4 regions of the Streptomyces sp. NPDC015130 genome follow, and region 2 is predicted to be linked to each of the others. Evidence: riboswitches for the same ligand, from Rfam matches in the RefSeq annotation. Region 2 holds a riboswitch; each other region holds the start of a gene.
What was found. A riboswitch is a leader RNA that binds a small molecule or an ion and turns the genes downstream of it on or off. The one in region 2 is predicted to bind cobalamin.
Positions count from the first base shown of each region.

Region 1 (6,980 bases), on a different contig from region 2:
GCTGGAGCAGGCCCATGCCGATCTGAACGCGATGAACCAGGTCGAGCGGCTCATCGACGGCCTCGTGCCCCTGGAGATCTGGCTGCACAACGCGATCGAGCAGACCCACGAGCAGGGTCCGCGAGCCGTTCTCCAGGGAGCGCTCGACACCGTGGCCAGGGAGATCGCCGGCGAGGCCTCCCTGCCGCCGGAGATGATGCCCGGGGAGTTCAAGGAGGAGATCGTCCTCCAGGACGACACCGTGCCGTACGAGTTCCTCCAAGGCGGCATCCGGGCCGGTGCGTCCGTCGCGCTGCTGAGGATCCCGCCGTACGAGTCGGGGTCGCCGCTCCTCCCCTCGTACCCGCACGGCGGCACGGGGTGGATGGTCGCGCCCGGCCTGCTGATCACCAACCACCATGTGGTGATGGCGCGTTCGTGGGAGTCCGGCGTGCGGCCGTTCGTGAGCGACGAGGATCTGCGGCTCCAGGCGCTGATGTCCCGCTCCCGCTTCGACTTCGTCGAGAACGCGACGGCCTCCCCGGAGGTGACCGCCGGTGAACTGGCGGCCTGGGACGAGGCCCTCGACTACGCCGTCGTGCGGCTCGCCGCCGAGCAGGCACCGCGGCCGACGCTGAAGGTCGCCACGCGCCCGCTGCTCGTCCGGGAGCGCCAGCGCGTGCCCGTCAACATCATCCAGCACCCGGGGGGCCTGCCGAAGCGGGTGGCCCTGCGCAACAACCTGGTCTACCGGGCGGACGAGCGGGACATCCTCTACTTCACCGACACGCGCGGCGGCTCGTCCGGCTCTCCCGTCTGCCTGGACGACTGGACGGTGGTGGGGCTGCACCGGGGCACACAGAAGGTCGACGAGGTCGAGTTCCAGGGCGGGAAGACGAAGTTCGTGAACGTCGGCACCCAGATGAGCAGCATCATGACCCATCTGCGGGATTCCCGGCCGGAGTTGTACGACGAGATCGTGGCCGGCCAGTCGGGGCGGCCCGCCCCGGGCGGGCGCACGGGTGGCGGAGGTGAGTGACCATGCCGAACGGAGCACGGAACGGGTCGCCCGGGTCGCCGGTCGCGACCGGCGCCGCGGAGATCTTCGGGGACCTGCGGGCGGTCGCCGCCCGCGTCCGGGCGGACCTGGAGGCGGAGATCGCCGAGTCCTCGCTCGAACTGCCCGCCGACGTGGCGCCCGCGGCCGAGATCTCCCGCTTCGCCCGCGACGAGCGGGCGCGGGTCCTGGAGGCCGGGGTCAGCGGTCTGGAGAAGCTTGCGGCGCACCGCGAGGACGAGCTCGAACCGGACGAGTCCTTCGGCGTGGAGGCGATCGTCCTCCTCCAGGGCCGCCCCGCGATCCTGGTGCAGCGCCAGGACTTCGCCTCTCAGCGCGACGAGTGGGCGGTCCTCGACGGCCACCGGGCCGCCATCAAGGAGTCCCTGGCGCGGGTCGGCCGGGTCGAGGTGACCGGCCATCCCAGTCTGGACTGGATCGGCACGGCGTTCCTCGTCGGGCCGCGCACGGTGATGACGAACCGTCATGTGGCGGCGGAGTTCAGCCGTTTTGAAGCGGACCGGGACCGCTGGACGTTCGAGTTCGGCATGTCGGCGCGGGTGGACCCGGCGGAGGAGCTGCCCGTGGACGGCGGCGACCCGGTCACGGCACCGCCCTCGGTCCCGTACGAGATCACGGAGGTCCTCGGCATCCACCCGGACGTCGACATGGCCCTGCTGCGGGTCGAGCCCGCGGCCTCCGACGGGCTGCCCACCCCGCTCGCGGTGGCCGCCGACGCCCCCGCGAGCCTGCCGGGCCGCCCGGTGTACGTGATCGGCTACCCGGCCTGGGACGGCAGGCGCAACGAGCCCGAGTCGATGCGCCGGATCTTCATGGACGTGTACAACGTCAAGCGGCTCCAGCCGGGCGCGGCCACCGAGTTCACCCCGGGGAGCCTGGTGATGAAGCACGACTGCTCGACGCTGGGCGGCAACAGCGGCTCCCCCGTGTTCGACCTCACCGACCACCGTGTGCTCGGTCTGCACTTCGGCGGCCGCTACCGCAGCGGGAACCTCGCGGTCGCGCTGTGGGAGCTGGTCGACGACCCGCTGCTCGCCAAGGCGGAGGTCAACTGGGTCTGAGGCCCGCCCGACGGGCCCTGCGAGCCCCGTGGGCGTTTCCTTCGGATCACACCGCGAGTCCGGCAGGATCCGGGAGCGGCGCCGTGGACGGTGACGTACGAGCTAGGGCGTGTTGCGAAAGTAGCGCCGGCCGCCCGTCGGGCAGGCGGGACTTTCGCAACACGCCCTAGTGGCTTGTCACGCTGCCGTGGCCGGGTAATCAACGGTGTCAGTGATCACGGCTATGGTTCCCGGTCATGGGGTTCTCGGGGTCTTTCATCGTGGCGCGAGCCGGCCGGCCGCTGACGGAGTTGGCGGCGATGCGGGCGTCGGACTGTGTGCCGTTGTGGTGGGCGCGTGATGGCGAGTGGCAGATCCTGCAAGCGTGTCCTATCGCTGATCCGGAGCCTTCGATCATTGACGAGACGCGAGCTTCTGTCCTGGTCTGTCATGTGGTTGACAGCGACTTCGCGACCGTTCAGGCAGCGAGTCCCGATGGCCTGTCATGGCAATGTGCCTTGTCGTCGGAGATGGCGCGGGATTACGGCCTCCCTGGTGAGTGGATCGGTGATTCGGTCGAAGTAGGTGAGCGAGCTGCAGCCTGGGCCCGAGGGGCTGGCCTTCAGCCGGACCCGGTGGCGCTCAGGACCGCCCTGGTGGCTGAGTGTGATCCGTTGGCGGAGGACTTGGTCTTCGCGCTTGTTCACGCCTTGGGGTTCCGGTTCCGTGACGGGGTCGCCCTGGAACCGCCGACGGTGTGATTGGGGGCCTGTCCGCAAACTGCGTCCCGCCGACTCGCCAGCCGAAGTGCTCAGAGCGGTCGCGCGACCTGCTGCTCGTGGGGCAGCAGACTGTCTCCAAGACCTGATCTTGGAGGTGGTCGTGGGACGACGACCGGGTGTGTTCGTCCGGCCGGTCACGATGGACGAGGGCCGGAGGCTGCAGCGGATCAGCCGGACCGCGAAGGACCCGGTGAAACTCCGCCGGGCGATCGTGGTGCTGATGTCCGCCCAGGGCCAGTCGGTGAAGGACATCACCACGTTGATGCAGGTTGGTGAGGACTACGAACGTGATGTCATCCACGCCTCCACCGAGCGGGGGTTCGATGCGCTGGCCCCAAAATGGAGCGGGGGACCCCCCAAGACGATCAGTGACGAGGTGCGCGAGCACATCTGTCTGATCGCCCGGACGTCCCCCGCCGACTGGAAGATCACCGCGTTCTCCACCTGGAGCCTGAGCAAGCTCGCCGACCACCTCATCAAGCAGAAGGTGACCGCGGCCATCAGCCGGGAGACCCTGCGCCGGATCCTGCGCGAGGGCAAGGTCTCCTGGCTGAACTGGATCGAGGCCGAGTTCGCGGCCCTGCGTTACTTCGCGCTCAACGGCACCGACCATCGCAGCCACGACGAGCAGAACGCGGCCATCGCCGCTTACATCCGCTGGCACAACGCTCACGCAGAACCGAAGACCAACTTCGCCCCCGACTCACCCATCCGCGCCTGGACGCATTACCCGGCCAAGGCTGTCTGACGAGCCACTAGACGGTGACGTACGAGCCGCGGGCGGTGCTCCCGTCCGGCAGCAGCCACGCGGCGGTGACCCGGCCGGAGTCCGGCGAGCCGTCCTCGTCGGCGGCCCGCAGGACGCGCCGTACGCGCAGGGTCAGTTCCTCGGGCGCGCCGTCCGCCCGCAGCACCACGGCGGTGTGGTCGGCCCCGTCCACGACCCGTACGAGCTCGGCGTCGGGCGCGTCCCCGGCCGGTGCCGTGACGGAGACCGTCGGATCCACCGTGTCGTCCACGGACTGGTGCTGCGCGACCGCCTTGCCCCGCAGCAGGGCGTACAACTCCCCGACGAGCACGGGGTCGTGGGCACCGTCGTAGATCCAGCGCGTGCCGAGGACGCCGTGCTCGGACGTGCCGATGAGCGCGTGCTCGGCGCCCTCCAGCGGAGCCCCCCGGTAGGTCATGGGCACCAGATAGGCGGTAGCGCCCGGCTCGGTGCCGTCGGTCACCACCATGAACTCGATACCCACCTCGCCGGCCGGGTCGTCGAGCCGGAAGCCGCCCGCCTTGGCCGGGGCCGGCCCGCCCTCCCGGCCGCCGTACCAGTCGCGGGTGGGCAGCCACGAGGCGAGCAGCTCCAGTTTGGTGGGCTGCATCGTGGTGTGGTGGATGACGGCCATCGTGCGACTCTTCCTCTCGACCGGCGGCCGGGGATGTGAGGTCCCCGTCCGCGCCGGAACCGCTGGGCCTTCGGAACCTAACAGACGGCCTCCGGGCCGCCCTGCGGCTCCGGCCCGCCGGACCTGCCCTGGAAGGTGGCGTGCTGTCCCCGGCCGGCAGGAGGCGTCCCCAGCCCGAGCGGCGGCTGACCGGTCCGCATCCGTGACCTGACGGACTCCGGGGCCCTGCGCGGTCCCGGGGCCCTTTTGCGTGCGCGCAGCCGGAGGGCCGGGTTACGCTGCCGGTGCAGCTGGTTCGCCCCGTCAGCCGGACGGGATGCGTCGTAAGAGGGAACCCGGTGGGAATCCGGGACTGCCCCGCAGCGGTGAGCGGGAACGACCGCCGTCACACAGCACTGGGCCCGTGACGGGCCTGGGAAGCGACGGCCACTAGGTGTCCTCCCCCGTGAGGACGTGCCCGCGAGTCCGAAGACCTGCCCGTTGCCCGCACGCGGACGATTCCGCGCGCGGACATTCCGGTGACCTCGAGGGCGGGTCGGCGTACAGAGCGAGCAGGACGACCCCGTCGCACCACGCCGGGTCGTACCGGCCGTTCCGTCACCCCTTCGCGCCCCCGTCCCGTCCCCGGGATCTCAGGGATTCATCTCGCGAAGGAGATCTCCGTGACCACCAAGTCCGCAGCCGCGGCAGCGCGTTCCACCCTCCACGGCTACCCGCGTCAGGGGCCGGACCGCGAACTGAAGAAGGCCGTCGAGGGCTACTGGAAGGGCCGCGTCACCGCCGACGCCCTCCGGGACACCGCCGCCGGACTGCGCCTCGACACCTGGCGGCGGCTCGCCGCCGCCGGCCTCGACGAGGTCCCCACAGGCGACTTCTCGTACTACGACCACGTCCTCGACACCACCGTCATGGTGGGCGCGATCCCCGAGCGGCACCGCGCCGCCGTCGCGGCGGATCCGCTCGACGGGTACTTCGCGATGGCGCGCGGCACCCAGGACGTCGCGCCGCTGGAGATGACCAAGTGGTTCGACACCAACTACCACTATCTCGTGCCTGAGTTGGGACCCGACACGGTCTTCACGGCCGACTCCTCCCGGCAGGTCGCCGCCCTCGGCGAGGCCCTGGCCGAGGGCCTCGCCGCCCGGCCGGTCCTGGTCGGCCCCGTCACCTACCTGCTCCTCGCCAAGCCCGCACCCGGTGTGGCGCCCGGCTTCGACCCGCTGACCCTCCTCGACCGGCTGCTCCCGGTGTACGCCGAGGTCCTCGCCGACCTCCGGGCGGGGGGCGCCGAGTGGGCGCAGCTCGACGAGCCGGCCCTCGTCCAGGACCGCACCCCGGCGGAACTGAACGCCGCCGCCCGCGCCTACCGCGACCTCGGAGCGCTCACGGACCGGCCGAAGCTCCTGGTCGCCTCCTACTTCGACCGGCTCGGCGACGCCCTGCCGGTCCTCGCGAAGGCACCGGTCGAGGGGCTGGCCCTCGACTTCACCGAGCGGGCGGCCGCCAACCTGGACGCGCTCGCCGCCGTCGGCGGCCTGCCCGGCAAGCGGCTCGTCGCCGGGGTGGTCGACGGCCGCAACGTCTGGGTCAACGACCTGACCGCCTCGCTCACCACGCTCGGCACCCTCCTCGGTCTCGCCGAGCGGGTCGACGTGGCCGCCTCCTGCTCGCTGCTGCACGTCCCGCTCGACGCGGCGGCCGAACGCGACACCGATCCGCAGATCCTGCGCTGGCTCGCCTTCGCCCGCCAGAAGACCGCCGAGGTCGTCACCCTCGCGAAGGGTCTCTCGCAGGGCACCGGGGCCGTCACCGCCGAACTGGCCGCCAACCGCGCCGACCTCGCCTCGCGCGCGACCTCCCCGATCACCCGCGACCCGGCCGTCCGCTCCCGCGCCGCGGCCGTCTCCGCCTCGGACACCCACCGCTCCCAGCCGTACGGCGACCGCGCCGCCGCCCAGCACGCCGCCCTGCGGCTCCCGCTGCTGCCGTCCACGACCATCGGCTCGTTCCCGCAGACCGCGGAGCTGCGGAGCGCCCGGGCCGACCTGCGGGCGGGCCGGACCGACACCGCCGGGTACGAGGAGCGGATCAGGTCCGAGATCCAGGAGGTGATCTCCTTCCAGGAGAAGACCGGACTGGACGTCCTCGTCCACGGCGAGCCGGAACGCAACGACATGGTGCAGTACTTCGCCGAGCAGCTCACCGGATACCTGGCCACCCAGCACGGCTGGGTCCAGTCCTACGGCACCCGCTACGTCCGGCCGCCCGTCCTCGCCGGCGACATCTCCCGGCCCGAGCCCATGACGGTCCGCTGGACGACGTACGCGCAGTCCCTCACCACCAAGCCGGTCAAGGGCATGCTCACCGGCCCCGTCACCATGCTCGCCTGGTCCTTCGTCCGTGACGACCAGCCCCTCGCCGACACCGCCCGCCAGGTCGCCCTTGCCCTGCGCGACGAGGTGAACGACCTGGAGGCGGCGGGCACTTCGGTCATCCAGGTGGACGAACCGGCCCTCCGCGAGACCCTGCCCCTGCGCACCGCCGACCACGGGGACTACCTGTCCTGGGCGACGGAGGCCTTCCGCCTCACCACCGCGGGAGTGCGGCCGGAGACCCAGATCCACACCCACATGTGCTACGCCGAGTTCGGCGACGTCGTCCAGGCCATCGACGACCTCGACGCCGACGTCATCAGCCT
Region 1 is NZ_JBIBVC010000007.1:406,229-413,208, reverse strand. Features, by position in the region: gene ACF08F_RS18020 (trypsin-like peptidase domain-containing protein) at 1-1,018, shown strand, start outside; gene ACF08F_RS18015 (trypsin-like serine peptidase) at 1,021-2,118, shown strand; gene ACF08F_RS18010 (transposase) at 2,980-3,627, shown strand; gene ACF08F_RS18005 (1,4-alpha-glucan branching protein) at 3,635-4,282, opposite strand; cobalamin riboswitch at 4,557-4,778, shown strand; gene metE (5-methyltetrahydropteroyltriglutamate--homocysteine S-methyltransferase) at 4,945-6,980, shown strand, end outside.
Region 1: it holds a riboswitch for cobalamin, as region 2 does, so the genes downstream of both, metE (5-methyltetrahydropteroyltriglutamate--homocysteine S-methyltransferase) here and ACF08F_RS28940 (energy-coupling factor ABC transporter permease) in region 2, are expected to answer to the same signal.

Region 2 (6,980 bases):
TCAGGTGCGCCGAGCGCCCGGCGGCGACCAGCTCCTCGTGCAGGTCCCGCCGGGGCTCCTGGCCGGAGCAGAGGACGATCGTGTCCACCGGCAGGAGCTGGGCCTCGCCGTCGATGGTCACGTGCAGACCCTCGTCGTCGATGCGCTCGTACGACACACCCGCGACCATGGCGACGCCCCGGTGCTTGAGCTCGGTGCGGTGGATCCAGCCCGTCGTCTTGCCGAGGCCCGCGCCGACCTTGCTGGTCTTGCGCTGGAGCAGGTGCACCTGGCGCGGCGGCGCGGTGCGCTCGGGAGCGCGCAGTCCGCCCCGGTTCTCGTACGTGGTGTCCACGCCCCACTGGCGGAAGTACGTCTCGGGGTCCTGGCTCGCGCCCTCGCCGCCGTCCGTGAGGAACTCCGCGACGTCGAAGCCGATGCCGCCCGCGCCGATGATCGCGACGCGCTCGCCGACCGGCGCGCCGTCCCGCAGCACGTCCAGGTAGCTGACCACGCTCGGGTGGTCGACACCGGCGATGTCGGGGGTGCGGGGGGAGACGCCGGTGGCGACGACGACCTCGTCGTAGTCGGCCAGATCGGCGGCGGAGACGTACGTGTTCAGGCGCACGTCGACCCCGCGCTCGGCGAGCTGCACGCGGAAGTAGCGGAGGGTCTCGTCGAACTCCTCCTTGCCCGGCACGCGCTTGGCGACGTTGAGCTGGCCGCCGATCTCGGCGGCGGCGTCGAAGAGGGTCACGGAGTGGCCGCGCTCGGCCGCCGACACCGCGCAGGAGAGCCCGGCGGGACCCGCGCCGACCACCGCGACGCGCTTGGCGAGGCGGGTGGGGGAGAGGACGAGCTCGGTCTCGTGGCAGGCGCGCGGGTTGACCAGGCAGGAGGTGATCTTCAGGTTGAAGGTGTGGTCGAGGCAGGCCTGGTTGCAGCCGATGCAGGTGTTGATCGTGTCGGCGCGGTCCTCGGCGGCCTTCGCGACGAAGGCGGGGTCGGCGAGGAAGGGGCGCGCCAGCGAGACCAGGTCGGCCCGGCCGTCGGCGAGGATCTCCTCGGCGACCTCGGGGGTGTTGATGCGGTTGCTGGTGACGAGCGGGACGGAGACCGCGCCCATCAGCTTCTTCGTGACCCAGGTGTACGCGCCGCGCGGCACGGAGGTGGCGATGGTGGGGATGCGCGCCTCGTGCCAGCCGATGCCGGTGTTGATGATGGTGGCGCCGGCCGCCTCGATCTCCTTGGCGAGCTGGACGACCTCCTCCAGCGTGGAGCCGCCGGGGACGAGGTCCAGCATGGAGAGGCGGTAGACGAGGATGAAGTCCTCGCCCACCCGCTCGCGGATCCGGCGGACGATCTCCAGCGGGAAGCGGACGCGGTTCTCGTAGGAGCCGCCCCACCGGTCGGTCCGTCGGTTGGTGGCCGCGGCGATGAACTCGTTGATGAGGTAGCCCTCGGAGCCCATGACCTCCACACCGTCGTAGCCCGCCTCCTTGGCGAGCTCGGCGCAGCGGGCGTAGTCCTCGACGGTCTGCTCGACCTCGGCGTCGGTCAGCTCGTTCGGTACGAAGGGGCTGATCGGCGCCTGGATCGGGCTCGGTCCGACGAGGGCGGGGTGGTAGGCGTACCGGCCGAAGTGCAGGATCTGCATCGCGATCCGGCCGCCGGCCCCGTGCACGGCGTCGGTGATCAGCCGGTGCTCGGCCACCTCCTCCGCCGTGGTGAGCTTGGCCCCGCCGTCCCAGGGGCGGCCGGCCTCGTTGGGCGCGATGCCGCCGGTGACGATCAGGCCGACGCCGCCGCGGGCGCGCTCCGCGTAGAAGGCGGCCATGCGCTCGAAGCCGTGCTCCGTCTCCTCCAGGCCGACGTGCATCGACCCCATGATCACCCGGTTGGGCAGGGTCGTGAACCCGAGGTCGAGCGGGCTCAGCAGATGCGGGTACGGGGTGGTGGGGGCCGGGGTCGAGGTCATGAGGGCGCCTCCTCGCGCAGGATCGGTCGACCTCAGTTCTAAGGGACCCCCCACCCTTCTGCAACTAGTTGCAGAACAATCGGCACGTGATTTCTACTACTCGGTAGCAAGCGGCTGGGCAGCCGCCCACGCATCCAGCTCCTCCGGCGTCCGGGGCTCGGGCGCGTCCGGCGCGAGCAGCCCGTGGGCACGCAGCAGCCGGGCCACGGACGTCCCCCAGGGCCGCCGCAGCCGCGCCGCGTCGAGCAGCGCGTCGTCCCCGAGGAGCTCGGCGACCGGCCCGGTCCGCAGACCGGCGGGGGAGAGCACCGCGGCCTCGTCCGCCCAGCGCAGCGCGAGGTCCACGTCGTGCGTCGCCATCACCACCGTCGTCCCGGAGGCACGGAGCCGCGCGAGGGCGTCGAGGAGCCGCTCCTGACCGTGCGGATCGAGCCCTGCCGTCGGCTCGTCCATGATCAGCACCCGGGGCCGCATCGCCACGGCCCCGGCGATCGCCGCCCGCTTCCGCTGCCCGTACGACAGCAGGTGCGTCGGCCGGTCCTCCAGGGCCACGATGTCCAGCGCCTCCAGGGCCTCGCGCACCCGGATCCGTACCTCCTCCTCCGGCAGCCCCAGGTTCATCGGCCCGAAGGACACGTCCTGGCCGACCGAGGCCGCGAACAGCTGGTCGTCCGGGTCCTGCACCACGAGCTGCACGGTCGTCCGCAGCCGGGTCAGCCCCTTCCGGTCGTACGTCACCTCCGCCCCGTCCAGGAGCAGCGACCCGCTCCCGCGCCGCAGCCCCCCGCTGAGCAGCCGCAGCAGCGTCGTCTTGCCGCTGCCGTTCCGCCCGAGCAGCGCGATGGCCCGCCCCTCCGCCACCGCGAAGTCCACACCGGACAGGACGGCCGGCCCGTCCTCGTAGGCGAAACCCGCCTTCACCAGCTCCACCACAGGGGTCGCGGAGGTCGTCGGAGACGTCACGGCAGGAACCTTTCGAGTACGAGGGTGAGGGCGACGAGCCCGCAGAGCAGCCCGACGGCCGCCGTCAGGAACCGGCGGGAGACCGCGGCCGCGGGGACCAGCACCCGCAGCGTCCCGTCGTAGCCGCGCCCGGCGAGCCCCGACTGCAGGCGCTGCGCCCGGTCGAAGGCGCGCACGAACGAGGTCGCGCCGAGCCCGGCGAGCGAGCGCCAGGTCGCCGCCCGCGTCGTGTGCCCGAGCCGGGCGGCCTGCGCCTGGCGGATCTTGGACAGCGAGTCGAGGAGCAGGAAGATGATCCGGTACATCACGAGCGCCACGTCCACCACGGGAGCCGGCACGCCCGCGCGGACGAGCCGGGGGAGCACGTCGGACACGGGCGTCGTGAACGCGAAGAGCAGCACCCCCAGCGAGGCGGCCGCGGTCCGCAGCAGCAGCTCGCCCGCGTGGACGGGCCCGCCGGGCGCGAGGGCCACGAACCCCCGCGCTCCGCCCACCTCGAAGAGCAGCGGCACCGCACCCGTCACGCAGAAGCCGAGCGGCACGCGGAACGCCCGCCACAGCTGACGGCCCGCGACCCCGGCCGGGCCGAGCAGGACCGCGAGCGTGGCCGCCGCGACGAGCACGGCACCCGGCCACGGCGGCAGACACACCGCGCACAGCGTGAGCCCGAAGCCGAGCAGGGCCTTCTCGGCGGGATGGCGGCGGCGCCACCGACTGCTGTGCGCCGCCGCGTCGATCGGCAGCATGGGCGGCTACGCGTCCTTGCTGCCGGGTGCGGGGACCGAAGGCACGGGGGCGTCGGCCCCCTCAGCCCCTCCCTCGTCGAGGCCGGCCGTCCTCGCGAGGGCGCGGGCCTCACCCTGCCGACGCCCGCGCCGCACACCGAAGTAGTACGCGAGGACGCCGGCGCCCAGCGCGGCCTGGAGGGCGAAGAGCGCCGACTCGATCTCCCCGGACGGCGGCTCGTACAGGGGGCTGAACCAGGGCTCGTAGTCGGGCTGGAGCTCCGTGATCGCGGTCTCGGCCTCCGCGTCCGCCCCGGTGAACGGCTCCTCCTTGTGGTCGCCGAGCCCCAGCGCGAGCGGCAGCACCGCGAGAGCGGCGACGACGAGCAGCAACAGGGCGTTGATCTTCGTGTTCCGGCTGACGGTGAAGCTCATCGCGCGGTCGCCTCCTCGTGTCGCTTCGTGGCGGACCGGGTCAGGACGCCCAGTCGGGTCAGCTCGCCCTTGCTGGACTGCGTGAGCAGCCGCATCACGAGCACGGTGAGCAGGCCCTCGCTGACCGCCAGCGGGATCTGGGTCACGGCGAAGATGCCGCCGAACTTGGCGAGCGCGCCCATGACGCCGCTGCCCTGGTCGGGGAAGGCCAGCGCGAGCTGCACGCTCGTGACGCAGTACGTGGAGAGGTCGGCGACGAACGCGCCGAAGAAGACGGCGACCATCAGCGGCGCGCCGAGCCTGCGCACCAGCAGATAGGTCCCGTACCCCGCCCAGGGCCCGACGATCGCCATGGAGAAGGCGTTGGCGCCGAGCGTGGTGAGCCCGCCGTGGGCGAGCAGCAGGGCCTGGAAGAGCAGGGTGATCGTCCCGAGGACCGCCATGATCGGCGGCCGGAACAGGATCGCGCCGAGACCCGTACCCGTCGGATGCGAGCAACTGCCGGTCACGGAGGGGAGCTTGAGCGCGGACAGGACGAACGTGAAGGCGCCGGAGGCGCCGAGCAGCAGTGTGGACTCGGGGTTGGACCGCACCTCGCGGGTGAGCGCGCGAACCCCGTGGACGACGAACGGAGCGGCCGCGACGCCCCAGGCGGCGGCGTGAACGGGGGGCAGATACCCCTCGGCTATATGCATGATCGGGAGACCCTCTCCAGCACCTCGTGGATGGACAACGCACCCTGGCCGGTCTCCTGGCTGACGGTCATACGTCCCGACTCCGCCTTCCCACACCGTGGCGGTCTCCCGCAACGGTCCAGTGGCTTGCCCGAAGGTGTCTCCCGCGGGTGTGGAGCCGGAACTCCCGATCACAGTGGCGAGGGCCGCACCGGTACTGCACCGGTTTCCCGTACACCAAGGCCCTGTGACACTAGTGCGTTGACCAGGTACATCACAACGCGAAGGAGTACGAAGCGACGGGGAATGTCCGACAGACGGTCAGTTCCGGCTCACCGCTCCAACCGGAGATCGGGTTTTCCCGGGCTGTTCGAAAGGGGGCGCACGTGGCGGTCGCCGGGACGGCCCCCATCGGCGACGGCGGGACGAACGTGGCGCGAGGCGACGTGTACGGGCAGACCGTCAGGTGTCTGGACATCGCGGAGGCGGCGCTGAAGGCAGCGGGGGCGTCGCTGGAGGACGTGGTCCGGACGCGGATCATGCTCACCGACGTGACCCGCTGGAAGGAGGCCGCCCGGGCCCACGGGGAGCGCTTCGCGGAGATTCGCCCGGTCACGACCTTCGTCGAGGTCTCGCGCTTCATCGACCCCGAGTGGCTCGTCGAGATCGAGGCCGACGCCGTCGTCGACTGACGGAGGAGGGAGCGGGCGGCCCGTCGGCCGCCCGGACCGCTTCCGCCGTCTACTGCGGCACGGTGGCGATCTGGATCAGGTTCCCGCAGGTGTCGTCGAAGACGGCGGTGGTGACGGGCCCCATCTCCAGGGGCTCCTGGGTGAACCGGACGCCGAGACCGCGCAGCCGGTCGTACTCCGCCCGCACGTCGTCGACCGCGAACTGGGCCAGCGGGATGCCGTCCTGGACGAGCGCGTCACGGTACGGCTTGACCGCGGGGTGGCCGGAGGGCTCCAGGAGCAGCTCGGTGCCGCCGGGCTCGTCGCGCGAGACGACGGTGAGCCACCGGTCCGTCTCGCCCAGCGGGACGTCGTGCTTCTTCACGAAGCCGAGGATCTCGGTGTAGAAGTGCTCGGCCTTGGCCTGGTCGTCGACGAAGACGCTGGTCAGATGGATCTTCATGAGGTGCCCTTCTCCGGTCCGGGGGTGTCGCGCACGGGCCACCGCTCGGCGATGTGCCGGAGCGGGGCCGTGTTCAGGTCGTGGAACTTGTAGCGGCCCTCCCGCCTGGTCTCGACGAGCCCGGCGGCCTCCAGCACCGCGAGGTGCTGGGAGACCCCCTGGCGCGAGAGGCCGAGCCGGTGCTTCATGCTCAGCCGCGAACAGATCTCGAACAGTGTCTGCCCGGACTTCTCGGTGAGCTCGTCGAGGATGGTGCGACGGGTGGGGTCGGCCAATGCTTTGAAGAGGTCGTCGGCCACGCCTCCACCATAGGCAACCATTCACTTGCCTATCAAGCGGAGGCTCCCCTCCCGGACCCATCGCTCGCTCACTCACTCACTCCTTGCGGTAGGCGTACGCCTCCGAGGCCGCGGCGGCCACCGCGTCGAGATCCCCGCCCGCGCTCGCCGTGACCAGCGCCGCGACCGCGCCCTCGACGAAGGGGGCGTCGACCAGCCGGGCACCCTCCGGCAGCTCGTTGCCCTCGGCGAGCAGCGCCTTCACGGTCAGGACCGCACTGCCCAGGTCGACCAGGATCGCCACCCCGGCTCCCCCGTCCGCGGACTTCGCCGCCGCGCTGATCAGCTCGGCGCTCGTCCCGAGACCACCGCCGGGCAGCCCGCCCGCGGGGAGGACCGGCGCGGTCGCACCGCCGCCCGCGAGGCCCTGCGCCAGCTCCGCGACCGAGGCCGCGACGGCCGCGCTGTGCGAGACCAGCACGATGCCGACCGGCGCCGCCCCGCTCACGCGGCACCCTCCGCGCCGGCCGTCTCGGCGAGCGCGGCGAACAGCAGCGCCGAAGAGGTCGCCCCGGGGTCCTGGTGCCCGATCGACCGCTCGCCGAGATAACTGGCCCGGCCCTTGCGCGCCTGGAGGGGTACGGTCGCGAGGGCGCCCTCCTCCGCCGCGGTGCGCGCGGCGGCGAAGGAGGTCCGCAGCGCCTCCACGGCCGGGACGAGCGCGTCCAGCATCGTCTTGTCACCCACCTGGGCGCCGCCCAACTGGGACACGGCGGCCACACCGGCACCCAACGCCTCGGCCAGCCGCTCCCGG
Region 2 is NZ_JBIBVC010000016.1:175,363-182,342, forward strand. Features, by position in the region: gene ACF08F_RS28920 (FAD-dependent oxidoreductase) at 1-1,957, opposite strand, end outside; gene ACF08F_RS28925 (ATP-binding cassette domain-containing protein) at 2,054-2,920, opposite strand; gene cbiQ (cobalt ECF transporter T component CbiQ) at 2,917-3,666, opposite strand; gene ACF08F_RS28935 (energy-coupling factor ABC transporter substrate-binding protein) at 3,673-4,080, opposite strand; gene ACF08F_RS28940 (energy-coupling factor ABC transporter permease) at 4,077-4,775, opposite strand; cobalamin riboswitch at 4,804-5,039, opposite strand; gene ACF08F_RS28945 (Rid family hydrolase) at 5,105-5,446, shown strand; gene ACF08F_RS28950 (VOC family protein) at 5,496-5,888, opposite strand; gene ACF08F_RS28955 (ArsR/SmtB family transcription factor) at 5,885-6,187, opposite strand; gene ACF08F_RS28960 (PTS-dependent dihydroxyacetone kinase phosphotransferase subunit DhaM) at 6,264-6,674, opposite strand; gene dhaL (dihydroxyacetone kinase subunit DhaL) at 6,671-6,980, opposite strand, start outside.

Region 3 (6,980 bases), on a different contig from region 2:
CGGGCCCTCGGGCACGTCAAGACGCCCGACGGGACCTGGAAGCCGCGGTACGTCCGCGACCCGGACGCCCAGTCGCCGGCCGGCGGCGTCAGCTCCTCCGCCCGGGACATGGCGGTCTGGCTGCGGCTCCAGCTCGGCAACGGCGAGCTCGACGGCCGCCGGATCGTCGCCGAGGACGCCCTGACCCTCACCCACCACCCCGAGGCCGTCTCCTCGCCGCCCCGCGCACCGGCCGGCCGGACCGGCTTCTACGGCCTCGGCTGGAACGTGTCGTACGACGACGAGGGCCGGCTGCGCCTCTCGCACACCGGCGCGTTCGCGCTCGGCGCGCACACCAACGTCACGATGCTGCCGGGCGAGGAGCTCGGGATCGTCGTCCTCACCAACGGGGCGCCGGCCGGGGTCGCGGACGCCGTCGCCCTCGACTTCTTCGACGTCGCGCAGACCGGCGAGCCGAGCCGGGACTGGCTGCCGCTCGTCAACGCGGTCTACGAGCAGGAGGCGGACGCCGGCCGGTCCGCCACGGACTTCGCGAAGCCGCCCGCCGACCCCGCCCCGGCGAAGGCCGCCGCCGCCTACACGGGCACGTACGCCAACGACTACTACGGCCGGCTGACGGTCGCCGAGGAGGGCGGCGGCCTGGTCCTCCGGCTGGGGCCGGAGCCCCAGACGTACCGGCTCACGCACTACGACGGGAACACGTTCAGCTTCCCGACGCGCGGGGAGAACGCCGTCGGCCCGACCGGCGTCACGTTCTCCCCGGACGGGAAGACCGTCCGCGTCGAGTACCTGGACCAGGAGGGTCTCGGTACCTTCACCCGTGCTTCGTAGGGGCGCCTGCTCAGCCGTACCGGCGCGGCGTCCAGGCGATCGTCCTGCCGTCGGCCCGTTCGACCGCCCGCGTCTGCGAGGAGCCGACCAGGAGCAGGGTCCGCATGTCGACCTCGGACGGCTCCAGGGTCTTCAGGGTCAGGACGCGGACCGACTGCTCGGGGCCGCCCACGTCACGGGCGACGACCACCGGGGTCTCCGGGTCGCGGAGTCCGAGGAGGAGGTCGCGGGCCGCGGCGACCTGGTGCGTACGGGACTTGGAGCCCGGGTTGTAGAGGGCGATGACCAGGTCGGCGCCGGCGGCGGCGCGCAGCCGGGCCTCGATGACGTCCCAGGGCTTGAGGCGGTCCGACAGGGAGATCGTGGCGTAGTCGTGGCCGAGGGGGGCGCCCGCTGCGGCGGCGGCCGCGTTGGCGGCGGTCACCCCGGGGAGGACCCGTACGGGCACGTCCGCGTACTCCGGCTCGCAGGCGACCTCCAGGACGGCGGTGGCCATCGCGAAGACGCCCGGGTCGCCGCCGGAGACGACCGCGACCTTCCGGCCGCGCCGGGCCAGGTCGAGCGCGAACTCGGCGCGCTCCGACTCGACCTTGTTGTCGGAGCCGTGCCGGATCTGGCCGGGGCGGAGCACCGGCACCCGGTCCAGGTAGGTGGTGTAGCCGACGAGGACGTCGGCGTTGACGAGCGCACCGCGCGACTCGGGTGTCAGCCAGGGCGCGCCGGCCGGGCCGGTGCCGACGACGACGACCTCGCCCGCCGCGCGGACGGGGGGCTCCTGGTCGACGCGGGAGGGCAGGACGGCGACGGAGAAGTACGGGACCGACTCGGGGTCGATCTCGGACAGGGTGCCCGTCCGCTCGCCCGCCATGAACGCCCGCTCCACGTACCGGGCGTCGTCGAGGCGGCCCGCCCGCTCCAGGGCGCGCTTCACGGTGGGGAAGGTGCGGCCGAGCTTCATGACGACCGCCGAGTCGGTGCCCGCGAGGCGGGCCGTCAGCTCGTCCTCCGGCAGGGTGCCGGGGATGATCGTGAGGACCTCCTCCGCCTCGCACAGCGGCTCGCCGAGCCGGGCGGCGGCGGCGCTCACCGAGGTGACGCCGGGGATGACGGTCGTGTCGTAGCGGTCCGCGAGCCGCTTGTGCATGTGCTGGTACGAGCCGTAGAAGAGCGGGTCGCCCTCGGCGAGGACGGCGACCGTGCGGCCGGCGTCGAGGTGCGCGGCGAGGCGGGCCGCGGCCTCCTCGTAGAAGTCGTTCAACGCGCCCCGGTAGCCGCCGGGGTGGTCGGTGGTCTCGACGGTGAGCGGGTACATCAGCCGCTCCTCGACGTGGTCCTCGCGGATGTGCTCGGCGGCGATGGAGCGCGCGATCGAGCGGCCGTGGCGGGCCGAGTGGTAGGCGACGACGTCGGCGGCGGCGATGGCCTTGACCGCCGCGACCGTCATGAGGTTCGGGTCGCCGGGGCCGAGCCCGACGCCGTACAGCTTGCCGGGCGCGGCGGCGGCCCGGTCGCCGGTCGTGGCGTCCGGCCGGTCGGCCGTCGGGTCGCCGGTCGTGTGCGCGCTGCTCATGCCTGGATCTCCGCTTCGTGAGCGATCGCGTTGATCGCGGCGGCCGTCATGGCGCTGCCGCCGCGCCGGCCCCGTACGACCAGGTAGTCGAGGCCGAGCCCGTTCTCGGCGAGCGCGTCCTTGGACTCGGCGGCGCCGATGAAGCCGACCGGTATGCCGAGGACGGCGGCGGGCTTCCCCGCGCCCTTCGCGATCATCTCCAGGAGGTGGAAGAGGGCGGTGGGGGCGTTGCCGATGGCGACGACGGAGCCTTCGAGGCGGTCCCGCCACAGTTCGAGCGCGGCGGCGGAGCGGGTGGTGCCGAGTTCGGCGGCGAGGCCCGGCACGGTCGGGTCGGAGAGCGCGCAGAGCACCTCGTTGTCGGCGGGCAGCCGCTTGCGGGTGACGCCGCTGGCGACCATCTGCGCGTCGCAGAGGATCGGGGCGCCGGAGCGGAGGGCCTCGCGGGCGTTCGCGACGACCCGCGGGGAGTACGCGATGTCCTGGACGAGGTCGGTCATGCCGCAGGCGTGGATCATCCGGACCGCCACCTGGGCGACGTCGGCGGGCAGGCCCGCGAGGTCCGCCTCGGCGCGGATCGTGGCAAAGGACCGGCGGTAGATCTCCGCCCCGTCCTTCTCGTAGTCGAACATCCTGTTGCTCTCGCTCATCTCGTCGTGCGGGCCGTGGTCACTGCGTCGGGCAGGGCGGTACGGGGGGTGGGGGCGCCGTCCACCAGGTAGGCGCCGTCGGCGGTGGCGACGACGTCGACCCAGGTGCCGTGCGGGTGCCCGCAGCGGCGCTCGCACCCGGAGTAGTGGACGGGGAGGCCCCGTGCCGACCCCGGGACCGCGTCCGCGCGGACGTCCGCGAGGGACTTGGCGCAGCCCGGCCGCCCGGTGCAGGCGCTGACGCCGGCCCAGGGGGAGTCGGGGCGGGTGATCAGCCCGTGGGCTTCGAGGGCGGCGAGCCGGTCCTCGTACGGCCCCGCTCCGGCTCCTGCGACGACCGCGCCGCGCCACGGCGTCAGCCGGACCTCCTCGGCGGGCAGCAGCGCGCGCAGCTGGGCGGCGGTGAGGCGGCCGAGGGGCGCGAGGACGTACAGGGAGCCGGCGCCGAGGGGCCCGGGGGTGAGCGGTGGGCCGTGGACCAGCAGGGAGTCGGCCGCCGTCACGGGCTCCGCCGCGATGCCCGCGCGGTCGAGCGCGCCCGCCACGTCAGGGGCGCAGCCCTCGGGCAGCTCCCGCACCCGCCAGGCGCCGGTCCCGGCGGCGCGGGCGGCGTCGAGGAAGGCCCCGGCGGCGGCGAGCGCGGCGCGGGGCGCGTCGGCTCCGGCGACCCGCCAGGCCCGCCCGCCGACGTACAGGCGCGCGGCGCCCGGCTCCGGCGTGGTGCTCGGCCCCGGCGTGACGCCCGGCTCCGGCGTGACGCCCGGCTCTGGCGTGACGCCCGGCTCCGGCGTGACGCCCGGCTCCGGCGTGGTGCTCGGCCCCGGCCCCGCACCCGGCTCCACTGCGACCAAGGTCACATCGCCGCCGAGGCCCGCCACGTCGGCGCGGCCGTCGTCGAGGACGAAGAGGAAACGGCCGGAAAGCGCCGCTGCCCAGGGCTCGGCGCAGAGCAGGGCGTCCAGCTCGCGGGCCCACAACTGGACCTCGGGGCCGCCGAGTCCGTCGAGGCCCGCGGCGGGGGAGGCCACGATGTTGCGCACGCGCTCGTGCGTGGGGGAGGGCAGCAGGCCCGCCTCCGCGAGCAGCGCGGCGAGCTCCGCCCCGCACTCCTCCGCGAGGCCGCGCAGCTCCGCGTTCCCCCGGGAGGTGAGGCTGATCCGCCCGTCGCCGAGGGTCTCCGCGGCGGCCGCCAGCGTCTCGACCTGATGCGCCGTCAGGCGTCCTGCGGGCAGCCGCAGTCGGGCCAGCCGGCCGTCGTCGGCGGCGTGCAGGCGCAGCGCCCCGGGGCAGGCGTCGCCACGGTCCCGCTTGCGCGCTTCGTCCCGTTCGGGAGTCGAGGGTGGGGTGGGCGGCATGGCGGCGAGCATACCCACGGGGAACCGGGCCGCCACCGAGTGTGATCCGGCCGACTCCACGGCCCGCCCCGCCCCGCCGACGCCACGATCTAGGATGCAGATCGGCATGGGGTCCCAGGACCCCGGGGAGGAAGCCCGGTGAGAATCCGGCGCGGTCCCGCCACTGTGAGCCCGTACCGGCGACGGTACGGGTGAGTCAGGAACTCCCGCCGTCCACACGACCACCCGGGGCGCGGACAACCCCGAGGAAGGGCCTGCGCTCGCCATGCTTCTGCTGCTGTCGCACTCCGACACCGACCTGCTCAGCGCCCGCGCGGCGAACGCCGCCTCCGCCGGAACCGGCGGCCCGGTGGAGTACCGCTTCGCCAACCCCTCCCGGCTGCCCCTCGCCGACCTCCCCGGCCTCCTCGACGGCGTCGACCTCGTCGTCGTCCGCCTCCTGGGCGGCATCCGCTCCTGGGAGGAGGGGATCGACGCGATCCGCGCCACCGGGAAGCCGGTCGTCGTGCTCAGCGGCGAACAGGCCCCCGACGCGCAGCTGATGGAGACGTCGACCGTCCCCGTCGGCGTCGCCACCGAGGCGCACGCCTACCTCGCGCACGGCGGCCCCGCCAACCTGGAGCAGCTGGCCCGCTTCCTCTCCGACACCGTCCTCCTCACCGGCCACGGCTTCGAGGCCCCGGCCGCCGCCCCCACCTGGGGACCGCTGGAGCGCACGGCCCGACGCACGGACGGCCCGACGATCGCGGTGCTCTACTACCGCGCCCACCACATGAGCGGGAACACCGCCTTCGTCGACACCCTCTGCGCGGCCGTCGAGGACGCGGGCGCGCAGGCGCTCCCGCTGTACGTGGCGTCGCTGCGGGCCCCCGAGCCCGAGCTGCTCGACCGGCTCCGCACCGCCGACGCCATCGTCACCACCGTCCTCGCGGCGGGCGGCACCAAGCCCGCCGAGGCGCAGGCCGCCGATATGGGGATGGCGCAAGGCGCCTCGTTTGAGGGCGGTGGTGGGCGACGGGCGGGCGAGGAGGCCTGGGACGCGGGCGCGCTCGCCGCGCTCGACGTGCCGATCCTCCAGGCGCTGTGCCTGACCGGTTCGCGGGAGAACTGGGAGGAGAACGACGAGGGCCTGTCGCCGCTGGACGCGGCCAGCCAGGTCGCCGTGCCCGAGTTCGACGGCCGGCTCATCACCGTCCCGTTCTCCTTCAAGGAGATCGACGCGGACGGCCTGCCCGCGTACGTCGCGGACGCCGAGCGCGCCGCCCGCGTCGCCGGGATCGCGGTCCGTCACGCGCGCCTGCGGCACATCCCGAACGCGGAGAAGAAGCTGGCGCTGGTCCTCTCCGCGTACCCGACGAAGCACTCCCGCATCGGCAACGCGGTGGGCCTGGACACCCCGGCCTCCGCCGTGGCCCTCCTGCGCCGGCTGATCGCCGAGGGGTACGACTTCGGTCCGGCCGAGGACCTCCCGGGCCTGGTCTCCGGCGACGGCGACGAGCTGATCTACGCCCTGATCGAGGCCGGCGGCCACGACCAGGACTGGCTCACCGAGGAGCAGCTCGCCCGGAACCCCGTCCGCATCCCGGCCGCCGACTACAAGCGCTGGTACGCCGAACTCCCCGCCGAGCTGCGGTCGGACGTCGAGGAGCACTGGGGCCCGGCGCCGGGCGAGATGTTCCTGGACCGCTCCCGCAACCCGGAGGGCGACATCGTCCTCGCCGCCCTGCGGCGCGGGAACCTGCTGATCCTCATCCAGCCGCCGCGCGGCTTCGGCGAGAACCCGATCGCGATCTACCACGACCCCGATCTGCCGCCGTCCCACCACTACCTGGCCGCCTACCGCTGGATCGCCGCCCGTGCCGAGGACGGCGGCTTCGGCGCCGACGCCATGGTCCACCTGGGCAAGCACGGCAACCTGGAGTGGCTGCCCGGCAAGAACGCCGGCCTGTCCGCCGCCTGCGGTCCGGACGCGGCCCTCGGCGACATCCCGCTGGTCTACCCCTTCCTCGTCAACGACCCGGGCGAGGGCACGCAGGCCAAGCGGCGCGTGCACGCGACCCTCGTCGACCACCTGGTGCCGCCGATGGCGCGCGCCGAGTCCTACGGCGACATCGCGCGTCTGGAGCAGCTCCTCGACGAGTACGCGCAGATCTCGTCCATGGACCCGTCCAAGCTGCCCGCGATCCGCGCGCAGATCTGGACGCTGATCCAGGCGGCCAAGCTCGACCACGACCTGGGTCTGGAGCAGCGTCCGGAGGACGACGGCTTCGACGACTTCCTGCTGCACGTCGACGGCTGGCTGTGCGAGGTCAAGGACGCCCAGATCCGCGACGGTCTGCACGTCCTCGGCGGCGCGCCGGAGGGCGAGGCCCGGGTCAACCTGGTCCTCTCGATCCTCCGTGCCCGCCAGATCTGGGGCGGTACGCAGGCCCTCCTCGGCCTGCGCGAGGCCCTGGGTCTCGACGAGTCGGCCGCGACCCGGACGACCGCCGACGAGGCGGAGGCGAAGGCGCGCGAGCTGGTCGAGGCGATGGAGGCCGCGGGCTGGTCGGTGGACGCGGTCCCGACGGTGGC
Region 3 is NZ_JBIBVC010000001.1:394,182-401,161, forward strand. Features, by position in the region: gene ACF08F_RS01880 (serine hydrolase) at 1-831, shown strand, start outside; gene cobJ (precorrin-3B C(17)-methyltransferase) at 842-2,275, opposite strand; gene ACF08F_RS01890 (precorrin-8X methylmutase) at 2,398-3,033, opposite strand; gene ACF08F_RS01895 (cobalamin biosynthesis protein CobG) at 3,048-4,418, opposite strand; cobalamin riboswitch at 4,498-4,631, shown strand; gene cobN (cobaltochelatase subunit CobN) at 4,672-6,980, shown strand, end outside.
Region 3: it holds a riboswitch for cobalamin, as region 2 does, so the genes downstream of both, cobN (cobaltochelatase subunit CobN) here and ACF08F_RS28940 (energy-coupling factor ABC transporter permease) in region 2, are expected to answer to the same signal.

Region 4 (6,980 bases), on a different contig from region 2:
CGTCGGAGTCGGGCCGCAGGGACCGGAACTTGTCGTAGTTGAGGAGGCGGAGCTGGGTCTCGTAGAACCAGAGCGCCCGGCGCCGCACCTCCTCGCGCAGGTCCTCCGCCACGGCGTCAGGACTCCGGCCCGCAGGTCGTGGCCGGCCAGGCCGGCAGGGTGGCGTCCTCCTTGAGGAGGACCAGCGTCGTGGGCAGGGCGACCTCCCACTGCTCCACGCACACCTCCTCGCCGGGGGCCCGGTTGGCGGCCTTGATCTCCTCGATGATCGACAGGTAGTGGTCGCCGTACATGTCGGGGATCTCCTCACCCATCCACACGTCCCCCGTCTCGTGGAAGTGGGCCAGGGCGGCCTCGAAGCCGGGCCGGACGGGGACGACGACGCGCGCCGCACCGGCCTTGAGGAAGGCCTCGAACTGCGGGTCGGCGTCCTGCGTGAGCAGCAGCTCCTGCCACCGCGGGGGGCGGCCCCAGTAGTAGGGGTAGCAGGTGTGCATGAGGTTCTCCCACTCGAAGGCGCGCTCGAAGAACGCCACGACGGAACCCCATTCCCGCACGGCGAGGGGATCGGGGAGCGCCGCGCCCGGTGGCGCGGGTGCCGGTGCGGGTGTCGGCAGCCAGGTCTGCGGGTGCTCGCCGAGCAGCAGGAACACGAAGGCCCGCTTGAGCTCCTGGAGGGTGACGGCCGGGTCGTGGCCCAGTCCGCCGGCGGCGGCGAGCTGGGCGCGCGTGGCGGCGACGTAGCGGGCGAGCTTCTCCTCGTACTCCGCGAGCTTGCGCTGGTAGCCGCCGACGATGGTCGCGTGGGTCTTCAGCTGCCACTGGGCATAGGCCTCGTCGGTGCGCTGGCAGACCAGCGCGACGGCGTAGGCGACGGAGACGACCTGCGCGAAGGAGCGGACGCCGACCGGGACTTCACCGGTCTCCCCCGCCATCGTGAACGGGGCGTTGAGGAAGGGGTTGCCGCCTCCGGACTCCTGCACACGGCGGTGGATGCTCTCGCCGACGACGACTTCGAGGGCTGCTCCCGGGGGCGGTGCCAGGTAGTCCATGTTGGTGGTCTGCACATAGCCGGCGACCGCCTTGTACCCCTCGGGTACGGGCAGTTTGAAGGAGGCCTGCTGGGCGACGTGGGACTCCCCTCCGTACGCCGCGACCTTCTTGCTGCCCTCGATCACCTGAGTCTGCGAGATCGTCTTGGCGTAGACCGCGGGCGGCGGGGTGACGGAGCCGGTGACGCCGTACTGCGTGGCGTACCACATGTAGTTGGAGGCGTTGATCTGGTCGGGGTACAGCCCGGGGTCGAGGGGCTTGACCAGCTGGAAGTGCTCGGGCTTGGCGGCGTCCTTGAGTGCCTGGACGAGCACGGCGGCGGGTTCGGGCACGACGACGTCGTACATCAGGCGCTTGCCGTAGTTGAGAGTCCGCAGGTTGTAGACCTTGTCGACCCATTGGTAGATCCCGCGGATCTTCTCCACGCCCTGGTGGTTGTCGAGGACGTGTCCGACCCGCTCGACATAGCTGCGGCTCTCCCGGCTCACCCTCTGCCGGCGCACTTCCGAGGTGCGTCGCTCGACCGACCTGGCGACGACGCTCTGGGCGAAGTTGCTCTTGTTGTTCTCCACCAGCCGCCCGTAGTCGGAGGAGGTCATGCCGTCGCCGGAGGTGCTGCTCTGCCGGCCCGACTCCCGCTGGGTCTCGGCGGCGAGCTCGTTGCGCTGGGTGGACTGCTGGTCGCGCTCGTCGGTCTGCGAGGTCAGCGTCTCCTCGGTCTCGATGATCTCCGAGCTCTCGGATCGGCGGGTCCAGCGGCGGAGCTGTTCGTGCTCCAGGACGTTCTCGATGTGGGAGATCTCGCCCGCCCGGTATCCGACGGTCTCCTGGCGCACGACGAACAGGTTGCCCACGCCGGCCGGGCGGGTGACCGCCTTGCTGAAGTCCGGGGCGCGGGCCTGGTCCACCTCGGCCGTGGGGACGACCGGCGTGGTCTCGGCGAACAGCTGCCCACCGACCCGGTAGACCTTGGCCGTCGTGGGCGCCTCCTCGGGCAGCAGTTCCTCGTTGAGCGACACGAGTCGCTGCCCGATGCGGTCGAGCGCCACGGGGACGGCGGTCCGGTCGACCTTGACGTCCAGCTTCGCCATGGCGGCGCGCTCGTCCTCGCCGAACCGCCTGCGCGCCGTCTCGGCCAGCAGGATCGTCGAAGGCCCGGCGGCGACCGCGGCTGAATCGCCGATCTCGGAGCGCCCCTCCTCCACCGCGACGCCTCCCGAGTCCGTGGCCGTGGCGACGGCCTGCGGTGGCGGTGGCTCGGAGGCGGTGACCTCCAACTCTTCTGGGCGCACGGCGAGAAGCTTGTCGTAGGCGGCCTGCAGCCGGTCCCGCTCCCGCCGCAGCGTGTGGGTCCGCTCGTGCCGCGCGGCCGTCTCCGCGGCGGCGCCCTCCTCGGACGCTCGGACGGTTCGCCCTTCGGCCGACGGGTGTGCCACCGCCGCGAGCGGGCCGGGCGGGATCCTCAGGGGCCGTGCAAGCAGGCGCCGCACCTCCTCGCGGTTCAGCTTGTCCGGCGGCGGGTTCGGGGCGGCGGGCGCGGCGGAGCCGCCGGGCGGGGCCGCGGCTGAGACGGACCCGGACGGAGACGCGGAGGCGGAGGCGGGGGTGGCGAGGTGTCGCAGGAAGGACGCGGCGCGGAGTTGCCGTACGACGGTCGCGGTGTCGACCGCCGCGTATCCGGTGGCGAGCTTCACCGCCACGACCGCGTTCTGCAGGAGCTCCAGGTCGCTCTTGAAGGCCGCACCGGCGACCACCTGCGCGACGGGCGCGCCGAAAACGTCCTGGACGAGCTGCTGGACCTTCTGGGTGTTGACCGTGGGCAGTTGCTCCAGCGCGGCCTCCAGCCCGCCGAGCTTCTGGCCCAGTTTCGTCGGATCGGCCGTGGGCGAGGAGAACCGCTCGGACAGGAACTTCTCGGCAAGGGCTCGCACTTGAGCGGCCGGCGAGGGCGGCGGATCGTCCACTGCGGAGTCCGGCCCCGCGTCCGCGCCGCCCCCGCCGCCGCCCGCGGCCTCCTCCAGGTCCTGCTGGAACGTGGACTGGTTCGTGGCGTCGATCGCGTCGGTCCGCGCCGGTACCGCGAAGTCGTGCTCGATGTATCGGAAGAGGTCAACCATCACTCGTCTCCCCTGGACCGGGGCGGCCGTGGGCACTCCCGCCCGATGCCGCCCGTCATCTGCGAAGTGACTCAACGTTACCAGTGGATTACATCACGTGACCGATACTTCACTCGATCAGGTGAGACCCCGTCACCTCGCCCTGACGCCTGACCCCTGTGGTAGCTTGCCCGGGCCAGTCGTACCTCTGTACATATCGACGCGGTATGTGCACGGGTCAGGGAATCCGGTGGGAATCCGGAGCTGACGCGCAGCGGTGAGGGTGACGGGCGGAGCAACTGCCACTGGGTCCCGAGGGGTCCGGGAAGGCGTTCCGTCCGGACGACCCCGAGTCCGAAGACCTGCTGGCGGCCCCGGTCGGCACACCGTCGCCCGGGGAGCACCGTACGACAGGCTCCGCGCATGAGCCGTGACGCAGAGGACTCCTCCGTGCCGCTCGCACACCCCGTCCGTTCCACCGTGCTCCTCGTGGCCGGTGCCCTCCTCGTGGCCGGCTGCGGCTCCGGCGGTCCGGCACCCGCCGGTCCGGCGGCGAAGGGGGCGGCCTCCGGCTACCCCGTCTCCCTCGACAACTGCGGGCAGCGGGTCGAGGTCGACCGCGCCCCGCGCCGTGCCGTCGCCCTCGACCAGGGTTCGGCCGAGATCATGCTGTCGCTCGGTCTGGCCGACCGCATGGTGGGGACCGCCACGTGGACGGACCCGGTCCTCAAGGGGCTGGAGAAGGCGAACGCGAAGGTCCCCCGACTCGCCGACCGTTACCCGTCGTTCGAGAAGGTGCTCGACACCGAGCCCGACTTCGTCAGCGCCTCCTTCCTCTACACCCTGGGCAAGGGCGGGGTGGCGCCCCGCGAGCGGTTCGCGAAGCTCGGCGTCCCCACCTACCTCTCCCCCACCGACTGTGTCGGCAAGGACAACAGCGGCGACGGCGACGGCGTGCGCACCCGGCCGCTGACGATGGACGCCGTGTACGGCGAGATCCATGACCTGGCGCGGGTGTTCGGCGTCCCGGAGCGCGGCGAGAAGCTCGTGCGCGAGCTCCGTGCGCGGGTGGAGAAGGCCAGGGCCGGTGCCGACTTCGGCGACGCCTCCGTCCTCTACTGGTTCTCCGACTCGCAGGGGCCGTACATGGCCGGGTGCTGCGGCGCCCCGGGGATCGTCAGCGGGACGCTCGGCGTGAGGAACGTCTTCGACGACACCAAGGAGGAGTGGCCGCAGATCAATTGGGAGACCGTCGCCGACCGCGACCCCGACGTGCTGGTGATCGCCGACCTGACGCGTAAGGCGCAGTCGGCCGAGAGCGCCGCGAAGAAGATCGAGTTCCTGGAGTCCCACCCCGTCACCCGGAACATGACGGCGGTGAAGGGCAAGCGGTACGTGATCCTCAGCGGCCAGGCCATGAACCCGACCGTCCGCACCGTGGAAGGCATCGAGAAGGTGGCCGCGGCCCTGCGGACGTACGGGCTCGCGAAGTGATCCCGTCCCGTACGGAGACGCAGACGGAGACGGAGACGCAGACGCAGACGCAGACGCAGACGGGTATATGCGTCGGTGCCGGTGCGGTCCTCGGGGTCGTCCTCCTGTGCGTCTCCGTCGCCCTCGCCGTCACCTTCGGGCCGGCCGACATCCGCGTCGCCGACACCTGGTCCGTGGTCGCCTCCCACCTCGGCGGGAAGCCGTCCGGGCTGAGTGCGATCCGCGACGGCATCGTCTGGGACCTGCGGCTGCCCCGCACGCTCCTCGCCGCCGTGTGCGGGGCCGGACTCGCGGTCTGCGGCGCGGTGATGCAGTCCCTCCTGCGCAATCCGCTCGCCGACCCGTTCGTCCTCGGCGTCTCCTCCGGCGCCTCGACCGGCGCCGTCGCGGTGGTCGTGCTCGGCGTCGGCGGCGGCGTGGTGTCCGTCACCGGCGGCGCGTTCCTCGGCGCGCTCTGCTCCTTCGCCCTGGTCCTCCTGCTCAGTCACACGCTGGGCGGGTCGACGGACCGCGTGGTCCTGGCGGGGGTCGCCGCGATGCAGCTCTTCTCCGCCCTCACCTCCTTCGTGGTGATGACCGCCGCCGACGCCGAGACGACCCGGGGCATCCTCTTCTGGCTGCTCGGCTCGCTCGCCGGCGCCGGCTGGACCGACGTCGGCGTGTGCGCCGCCGTCCTGGCCGGGGCGCTGCTGGTCTGCGGCGGGCACGCCCGGACCCTCGACGCCTTCGCCTTCGGCGAGGACGCGGCGGCGACGCTCGGCGTCTCCGTGGCCCGGACCCGTCTCGTGCTCCTGTCGGTCACCGCCCTGCTCACCGCCGTCCTGGTCTCCTCCGCGGGCGCGATCGGCTTCGTCGGCCTGGTCCTGCCGCACGCGGTACGGGCCCTCGCCGGCCCCGGTCACGCCCGGCTGCTGCCGCTGACCGCACTGGCCGGGGCGGTGTTCCTGGTGTGGGCCGACACCCTCGCCCGTACCGTGCTCGACCCGCAGGAGGTGCCGGTCGGCGTGGTGACGTCGATCGTCGGCGTCCCCGCGTTCGTCCTCGTCCTGTACCGCACCAGGAGCACCCGATGACCCGCACTCCGACGCGTACCGAGGGCGCCGCCCCGGGCCTGCGGGCCGAGCGCGTCTCCCGTACGGCCGGCGGCGCCCTCGTCCTGGACGGGGTGACCCTCGCACCGCGCCCCGGCACGCTGACCGGGCTGCTGGGCCCGAACGGTTCGGGCAAGTCCACCCTCCTGCGGGTCCTGGCGGGCGTGCTGGCGCCCGACGCCGGGGTCGTGACCCTGGACGGCGACCCGCTGGGCACCGTCCCGCGCCGCACGCTCGCCCGGCGCGTCGCGGTCGTCGAGCAGCACGCCGACACCCAGGTCGACCTCACCGTGGCCGACGCCGTACGCCTCGGCCGGATCCCGCACCGGCGGGCGTGGTCGCCCGCGACGGCCGCCGACGAGGCCGCCGTCCGGTCCGCCCTCGCCCGGACCGGGCTGACCGGCCGGGCCGGGCGGAGCTGGCGCACGCTCTCCGGCGGTGAACGCCAGCGCGTCCAGATCGCCCGCGCCCTCGCCCAGGAGCCGCGCGAGCTGCTGCTCGACGAGCCGACCAACCACCTCGACATCCAGCACCAGCTGGACCTGCTGGGCCTGGTCGCCGGGCTGCGCCTCACCTGCGTCGTCGCGCTGCACGACCTCAACCTCGCGGCGATGTACTGCGATCACGTCGTCGTCCTGCGCGAGGGCGGGGTGGTGGCCGCCGGGCCGGTCGAGGAGGTGCTGACCGCGCGGCTCATCGAGGACGTGTACGGCGTCCGGGCCTCCGTGACCCGCCCGGAGCCGGGCGGCCGCCCCCACATCCGCTTCCTCGGCACGGCGCAGGCCGGGGAATGAGGGCCCCGAGGCCGGCGGCCGCGAGGAGGGAGTGAGGGCCCCGAGGCGGGAGTGAGGGCCCCGAGGCCGGCGGCGCCGAGGCGGACCTGACGGACTTCGGCACCCGGCCCTGGGCGGAGAGGACGAGCGGCGCCGACGGCCTCGCCGACGCCCGATTCATGATCGCCACCGGCCTCCGCCGCGGCCGTCCGCAGGTCCGGGGCATCACGCCGGGCGCGTCATGGGCAAGGCCGATCTGGAGAGGTCAAGGTCACAGTCGATCACTCTGCTGTCACTCAAGGGGCTTCACCTAGCATCCGAGGCATGACTGTGCTGCCTGACGATGGCCTCTCCCTGGCCGCCGAGTTCCCCGCAGCGACCCACGACCAGTGGCGTCGCCTCGTCGCGGGCGTGCTGAGCAGGTCGGGCAAGGACGTGCCGGACGCCGAGGCCGAGGACGCCCTGTCCACGGC
Region 4 is NZ_JBIBVC010000007.1:40,478-47,457, reverse strand. Features, by position in the region: gene ACF08F_RS16380 (hypothetical protein) at 1-112, opposite strand, end outside; gene ACF08F_RS16375 (hypothetical protein) at 117-3,170, opposite strand; cobalamin riboswitch at 3,390-3,513, shown strand; gene ACF08F_RS16370 (ABC transporter substrate-binding protein) at 3,573-4,643, shown strand; gene ACF08F_RS16365 (FecCD family ABC transporter permease) at 4,709-5,716, shown strand; gene ACF08F_RS16360 (ABC transporter ATP-binding protein) at 5,713-6,528, shown strand; gene ACF08F_RS16355 (methylmalonyl-CoA mutase family protein) at 6,832-6,980, shown strand, end outside.
Region 4: it holds a riboswitch for cobalamin, as region 2 does, so the genes downstream of both, ACF08F_RS16370 (ABC transporter substrate-binding protein) here and ACF08F_RS28940 (energy-coupling factor ABC transporter permease) in region 2, are expected to answer to the same signal.